Catenuloplanes niger: one gene and its partner. Each later gene encodes a partner of the first gene's protein in a complex. Links are inferred from orthologs where the notes say so. Each region holds a gene or a part of one and is shown on either strand. Other genes may lie near its edges. The genes, in order: pcrA and uvrB.

Region 1 (3,383 bases):
CCTCGTCGAACTCGTGGTTGCCGACCGAGCTGATCTCCAGCCCGACCTGGTCCATCAGCTCGATCGTCGGCTCGTCGTGGAACGCGGCACTGACCAGCGGTGACGCGCCGATCAGGTCGCCCGCGCCGACCGTGATGCTGCGGCCGCGACCCTCCGCCCGGGCCTCGGCGCGCAGCTTCTTAAGCCAGGTGGCGAGGTATTCGACGCCGCCGGCCGGCACGCCGGTGACCAGGCCGCCGCTGCCGGTCGGCGGGTCGATGGCGCCGTGGAAGTCGTTGTAGCTGAGGAAGTTGCCCTTGACGGTCCGGTCGCCGTGCTGGAACGACACGTTGACCGGGGTGAGGGTGTCGGCTGACGGCGGGGCGGAGACGCTGCCGGGCACGAGAGCTATGGCTATGGCCAGCGCGGCGGCCGGCGTTGCCAGCGCCCGCAGCACCGGCCAGAGGCGCTTGCGAGATCGATCCATGCACGCATGCTTATCCATCCGTGGGTCCCCCGCCAGAGTGCTCGGGTGTCGTCTTGGCATCGGCGAGGTTGCCTGTCGTACGGGGGGCCTAGACTTGCCCGCGATGCAATCGCTGTTTGATGTCCCCCCGGTCCAGCCCACGCCGCCGACCCGCCCCGCGTCGCCTCGCCGCGACACGGAGGCGCTGCTCGCCGGGCTCAACGGTCCCCAGCGTGACGCGGTGACGCACGCCGGTGGGCCGCTGCTGATCGTGGCCGGTGCCGGGTCGGGCAAGACCCGGGTGCTGACGAACCGCATCGCCTATCTGCTGGCCGCGCGCGACGTGCATCCCGGCGAGATCATGGCGATCACGTTCACGAACAAGGCCGCCGGTGAGATGAAGGAGCGGGTCGCCGCGCTGGTCGGCAACCGCGCCCGGATGATGTGGGTCTCCACGTTCCACTCTGCGTGCGTGCGCATCCTGCGCGCGGAGCACGAGCATGCCGGGCTGAAGTCGACGTTCTCGATCTACGACGCGGACGATTCGCGCCGGCTGATGACGCTGGTCGCGCGCGAGCTGGACCTCGACCCGAAGCGCTACCCGCCGCGCGGTCTGGCCACCCAGGTGTCGAACCTGAAGAACGAGCTGACCGACCCGGAGGAGTTCGCGGCGAAGGCGTCCGGGCCGAACGAGCGGGCCGTCGCCGAGGCGTACCAGCTCTACCAGCGCCGTCTGCGGGAGGCGCACGCGCTGGACTTCGATGACCTGATCATGGCGACCGTGCACCTGTTCCAGTCGCATCCGCTGGTCGCGGAGTCGTACCGGCGCCGGTTCCGGCACGTGCTGGTCGACGAGTACCAGGACACCAACCACGCGCAGTACACGTTGATCCGTGAGCTGGTCGGCAACGGTGTGCCCGAGGCCGGCCTGCCGCCGGCCGAGCTGTGCGTGGTCGGCGACGCGGACCAGTCGATCTACGCGTTCCGCGGCGCGACGATCCGGAACATCCTGGAGTTCGAGCGCGACTACCCGGACGCGCGCACGATCCTGCTGGAGCAGAACTACCGCTCCACCCAGACCATCCTGAACGCGGCGAACGCGGTGATCGACCGCAACACGTCCCGCAAGCCGAAGCGGCTCTGGAGCGACCAGGGCGAGGGCGAGCGGATCGTCGGGTACGTGGCGGACACCGAGCACGCCGAGGCGGACTGGGTGGCCCGGGAGATCGACCGGCTCGGCGACAACGGGCTGGCCAAGCCGGGTGACGTGGCCGTCTTCTACCGGACGAACGCGCAGTCCCGGGTGTTCGAGGAGGTGTTCATCCGCGTCGGCCTGCCGTACAAGGTGGTCGGCGGGGTGCGCTTCTACGAGCGCAAGGAGGTCCGGGACGCGCTGGCCTACCTGCGTGCCGTGGTCAACGACGACGACACCGTCAGCATCCGCCGCATCCTGAACACGCCGAAGCGCGGCATCGGTGAGCGCGCCGAGGCGTGCGTCGAGGCGCTGGCGAACCGGGAGCGCATCTCGTTCGGCGCCGCGTTGCGCCGGGCCGCGGAGGCGCCGGGCATCTCGACCCGCGCGGTCAACGGCATCAACGAGTTCGTGGCGATGCTCGACGACGTGCGCGAGCTGGCCCGGACCGCCCCGCCGGAGGAGGTGCTGGAGGCGCTGATCACCCGCTCCGGCTACCTGACCGGTCTGGAGGAGAGCATCGACCCGCAGGACGCGGGCCGGGTGGAGAACCTGCAGGAGCTGGTCAGCGTCGCCCGGGAGTACACGGAGCGCACCGAGGCCGCGGACGGGCCGGAGTCGTCCGTCGCCGGGTTCCTGGAGCAGGTGGCGCTGGTCGCGGACGCGGACCAGATCCCGGACGAGCCGGACGCCGACCACCAGGGCGTGGTCACGCTGATGACGCTGCACACGGCGAAGGGCCTGGAGTTCCCGGTCGTGTTCCTCACCGGCATGGAGGAGGGCGTGTTCCCGCACATGCGGGCCATGTCCGACACCAAGGAGCTGGAGGAGGAGCGGCGCCTGGCGTACGTCGGGATCACCCGGGCACGGCAGCGGCTCTACCTGTCGCGCGCGGTCACCCGGTCCGCCTGGGGCGCCCCGCAGTACAACCCGGCGTCGCGGTTCACCGACGAGCTGCCGTCCGAGCTGGTCCGGTGGGAGCGCACCGAGGGGTCGTACACGACGTGGTCCGGCTCGGCCGGTGGGGTCGGCGGCCGCGGCGCTTCGCGCAATTCCAGTTTCGTCGGGGGTACGAGCAAGGCGCAGAAGATCGCGCAGGGGCTCGGCATCGACGCCAGCAAGCTCGCCACCGCCAGTGACCTGCGCACCCAGGCGCCGTCCGTGTCGCCCGGCGACCGGGTCAACCACCAGCGGTACGGGCTGGGCCGGGTCCTGGTGGTCGAGGGCCAGGGTGCCGGGGCACGCGCGCAGATCGACTTCGGTGACCAGAAGGTGTGGCTGGTGCTGCGCCACGCGCCGATCGAGAAGATGTAGGTCAGCAGCCCAGGTCGACGCCGCGGTCCGCCATCCAGGCGGCCGGGTCGACCTGGTTCCACATGCCGTCGTGCACCTCGAAGTGCAGGTGCGGCCCGGTGGAGTTGCCGGTGGAGCCCTCCGCGCCGATGGTCTGGCCGGGCGTGACCCGGTCACCGGGCGAGACCGCGACCCGGGACAGGTGCGCATAGTGCGTGTAGAAACCGTTGCCGTGGTCGACGAGCACGGACAGGCCGTAGCCGCCGTAGTTCGCGCCGGCCGTGACCACGGTGCCGGCGCCGGCCGTGCGGACCCGGGTGCCGCTGGCCGCGGCCAGGTCGATGCCGGCGTGCAGCTTGCCCCAGCGGCGGCCGAAGCAGGACGTGGTGCGGCCCTCCGGCATCGGATCCACCCAGGCCTTGGCCGCAGGCTTGCTCGTCCGGCTCGGCGACG
Region 2 (3,264 bases), 1.5 Mb from region 1 along the record:
CGGTCGCAGACCTGCTCCAGGGTGAGGGTCGCGCTGCGCCGCAGCTGTCGCAGCTCGGTGCCCAGGCGCAACCGGCGGACCGTAGGACTTTTGGGGGGTGGCATTGGTTCTCCCGGCGCCGATGTTCGGGGCGACAAGGAGATTACAGGCAGCAACGTTGCGGTAGCCATCCGCAATTAGACAGTCCAATTCGCATGTTTAGCGATATGGACATCCCGGCGGGGCACTTCGCGGACTCGTGCGATCACCACCGTGGGCGACACGCACCCCGCGCCCGACCTGCGGTGTTACGCATCGACGAACTCCGCGGGCGGGCCACCCGGGTGCGTCACGGAGCGACTTCGAGGACGGCCGGCACGCGCACGGAAAGTTGTTGATCCACATAGTGCGCGCGAAACGGCGAATCGGCGTTAATGACCGTAAACCTAACCACTGTCCCCCCACGGGGTGACCTGCACAAACAAAGTGTCCATCAAGGAACCTGCATTGTCATCTGCGCCTGCAGTCCCTCCTGCACGTGCAGGAACAAACCGCACAAAATGATCGGCGCCACTGCGCTGAGTGACGCCGATCCCCTACTCTCGGTTATTTCACGCCGGCGGCGTCCATGCCGCGCAGCTCCTTCTTCAGCTCGTTGATCTCGTCGCGGATCCGCGCCGCGAGCTCGAACTGCAATTCGCGCGCGGCACCGAGCATCTGCTCGTTCAGGTTCTGGATCAGCTCGGCGAGCTCGGCCCGGGCCATGCCGGCGCGGGCCGGCGTGCTCGTGCCCTTGCCGCCCTTCGACCGCGTCTCCGGGACCGGGGCCTTGCCGCGCGACATCTGCCGCCCGGCGCCGCCGACGATCGCCTCGGTGTCCTCCGCCTCGCGGTAGATGTCGTCCAGGATGTCGTGGATCTTCTTGCGCAGCGGCTGCGGCGAGAGCCCGTGCTCGGTGTTGTACGCCACCTGCTTCGCCCGGCGCCGGTCCGTCTCGTCGATCGCCAGGCGCATCGACGGGGTGATCTTGTCCGCGTACATGTGGACCTGGCCGGAGACGTTACGCGCGGCACGGCCGATCGTCTGGATCAGCGAGGTGCCGCTGCGCAGGAAGCCCTCCTTGTCCGCGTCGAGGATCGCGACCAGCGACACCTCCGGCAGGTCGAGGCCCTCACGCAGCAGGTTGATGCCGACCAGCACGTCGTAGTCGCCCTTGCGCAGCTCGCTGAGCAGCTCGACCCGGCGCAGCGTGTCGACCTCGGAGTGCAGGTAGCGCACCCGGATGCCGTGCTCCAGCAGATAGTCCGTGAGGTCCTCGGCCATCTTCTTGGTCAGCGTGGTGACCAGGACCCGCTCGTCCCGCTCGGTGCGCAGCTTGATCTCGTGCATCAGGTCGTCGATCTGGCCCTTGGTCGGCTTGATCACGACCTCCGGGTCGACCAGGCCGGTCGGGCGGATGACCTGCTCGACGAACTCGCCGCCGGTCTGGTCCAGCTCCCAGTTGCCGGGAGTGGCGGAGAGGAACACCATCTGGCCGACCCGCTCCAGGAACTCGTCGAAGCGCAGCGGCCGGTTGTCGGCCGCGGACGGCAGCCGGAAACCGTGGTCGATCAGCATGCGCTTGCGGGACGCGTCACCCTCGAACATGCCGCCGATCTGCGGGATCGTCTGGTGCGACTCGTCGATGACGGTGAGGAAGTCGTCCGGGAAGTAGTCGAGCAGGCAGTGCGGCGGGCTGCCGGGCAGCCGGCCGTCGATGTGCATCGAGTAGTTCTCGATGCCGTTGCAGAAACCGACCTGCTTCATCATCTCCAGGTCGTACGTGGTGCGCATGCGCAGTCGCTGCGCCTCGAGCAGCTTGTTCTGCCGCTCCAGCTCGTCGAGCCGCTCGGCCAGCTCCACCTCGATGTCGCCGATCGCGCGCTCCATCCGCTCCTGGCCGGTCGCGTAGTGACTGGCCGGGAAGATCAGTGCGGACGGCACCTCGCGCACCACGTCACCGGTCAGCGGATGCAGATAGGAGATCTTCTCCACCTCGTCGCCGAACAGCTCGATCCGCAGCGCCAGCTCCTCGTACGCCGGGATGATCTCCAGCGTGTCGCCGCGCACCCGGAACGTGCCGCGCTGGAACGCCATGTCGTTCCGCGTGTACTGGATCTCGACGAGGCGGCGCAGGAGCTTGTCGCGGTCGATCTCCTCACCGACCGACACCCGCGCGGCACGCTCGAGGTACTCCTGCGGGGTGCCCAGGCCGTAGATCGCCGAGACGGTCGCCACCACGATCACGTCGCGGCGGGTGAGCAGCGACATGGTGGCGGAGTGCCGCAGCCGCTCCACCTCCTCGTTGACCGAAGAGTCCTTCTCGATGTAGGTGTCGGTCTGCGGGATGTACGCCTCGGGCTGGTAGTAGTCGTAGTACGACACGAAGTATTCGACCGCGTTGTTCGGCAGCAGCTCGCGGAACTCCTTGGCGAGCTGCGCGCAGAGCGTCTTGTTGTGCGCGAGCACCAGCGTGGGCCGTTGCAGACGCTCCACCAGCCACGCCGTGGTGGCGCTCTTGCCGGTGCCGGTCGCGCCGAGCAGCACGCTGTGGCGCTCGCCGTCCCGCACGCGGCGCTCCAGCGCGTCGATCGCCGCCGGCTGGTCGCCGGAGGGCTTGAAGTCGCTGATGACCTGGAACCGGTTGTCGATCCGGGGAATGTCGAGCGCCATGTCCCCCACGGTACGCCCGGGGTCCGACAAGTTTCCCGGTCACAGCGAGTGCTTGATCGCCTTCGATATTACGATTGTGTGGCCGGGTCAGCACCCGTACCGTTGGCGGGTAGGCCGCTCGCGGCGGCCGTCCGGCACCGACGCGGCCCCCACACCGGCCGCTCGACCGGCGCACGACGGTCGCAGCCCCGGGCTCATCACCCGGCGAGCGCGCCCCGTGCGGTGGCGCCAACGGCGCAGACCGGTCGCCGCGAGCGCGCCCAGAGGGTGCGTCGCTCGTTTCAACCTCCGTGACTTCCAGCAAACGGCGTGCGATCGCGCTCGCGTCCCTGATCGGCCTGCTCGGCAGCGCCGCGGCCGGGCTCCTCGGCGGCCTCGCCTCGTGCGCGCCCACCGGCGACGGCCCGGCCGCGCGGCCGCTGTCCGCGGCGGAGGCGGACCGGCTGGCCGGCATGCGGGTGCGCAACCACACGGACGGTGCGGCCGGGGTGACCGCCACGATCGGCGGCGACCAGCTGCGCGCGGAGGGCTGGGTCGACTGGCGACGGCAGCTGGCCTACCTGCGCGTCACCC

What was found.
Region 2: the proteins of pcrA (region 1) and uvrB are in contact, whole or in part, in a crystal structure (PDB 7EGT), measured with the Thermus thermophilus proteins. The link is inferred for Catenuloplanes niger from one-to-one orthologs. Residues at the interface, in WP_096412145.1 of Thermus thermophilus: His654, Arg656, Phe657, Gln666, Asp668, Glu669, Lys680, Arg681, Leu682, Ser683, Lys685, Tyr686, Ala687; in WP_096411307.1 of Thermus thermophilus: Glu23, Leu25, Arg26, Asp27, Gly28, Glu29, Arg30, Phe31, Arg55, Glu326, Asp327, Phe328, Glu379, Ser382, Gln383, His398, Gly400, Arg401.

What each region holds. Positions count from the first base shown.
Region 1 is NZ_JAVDYC010000001.1:3,473,238-3,476,620, reverse strand. What follows is about bases 191-3,260. They hold pcrA (DNA helicase PcrA), read left to right. Parts: upstream 191-569; coding sequence 570-2,951; downstream 2,952-3,260. Other genes in these bases: J2S44_RS15090 (M23 family metallopeptidase), read right to left, coding at 2,953-3,260; J2S44_RS15100 (bifunctional metallophosphatase/5'-nucleotidase), read right to left, coding at 191-466. Outside these bases: more of J2S44_RS15100, read right to left, coding at 1-190; more of J2S44_RS15090, read right to left, coding at 3,261-3,383. UniProt on the Escherichia coli protein: A helicase with DNA-dependent ATPase activity. Unwinds DNA duplexes with 3'-5' polarity. Translocates on single-stranded DNA with 3'-5' polarity. Initiates unwinding more efficiently from a nicked substrate than double-stranded DNA.
Region 2 is NZ_JAVDYC010000001.1:1,967,963-1,971,226, forward strand. What follows is about bases 139-3,089. They hold uvrB (excinuclease ABC subunit UvrB), read right to left. Parts: upstream 2,692-3,089; coding sequence 586-2,691; downstream 139-585. Other genes in these bases: J2S44_RS08535 (hypothetical protein), read left to right, coding at 2,982-3,089. Outside these bases: J2S44_RS08525 (helix-turn-helix domain-containing protein), read right to left, coding at 1-104; more of J2S44_RS08535, read left to right, coding at 3,090-3,264. UniProt on the Escherichia coli protein: The UvrABC repair system catalyzes the recognition and processing of DNA lesions. A damage recognition complex composed of 2 UvrA and 2 UvrB subunits scans DNA for abnormalities.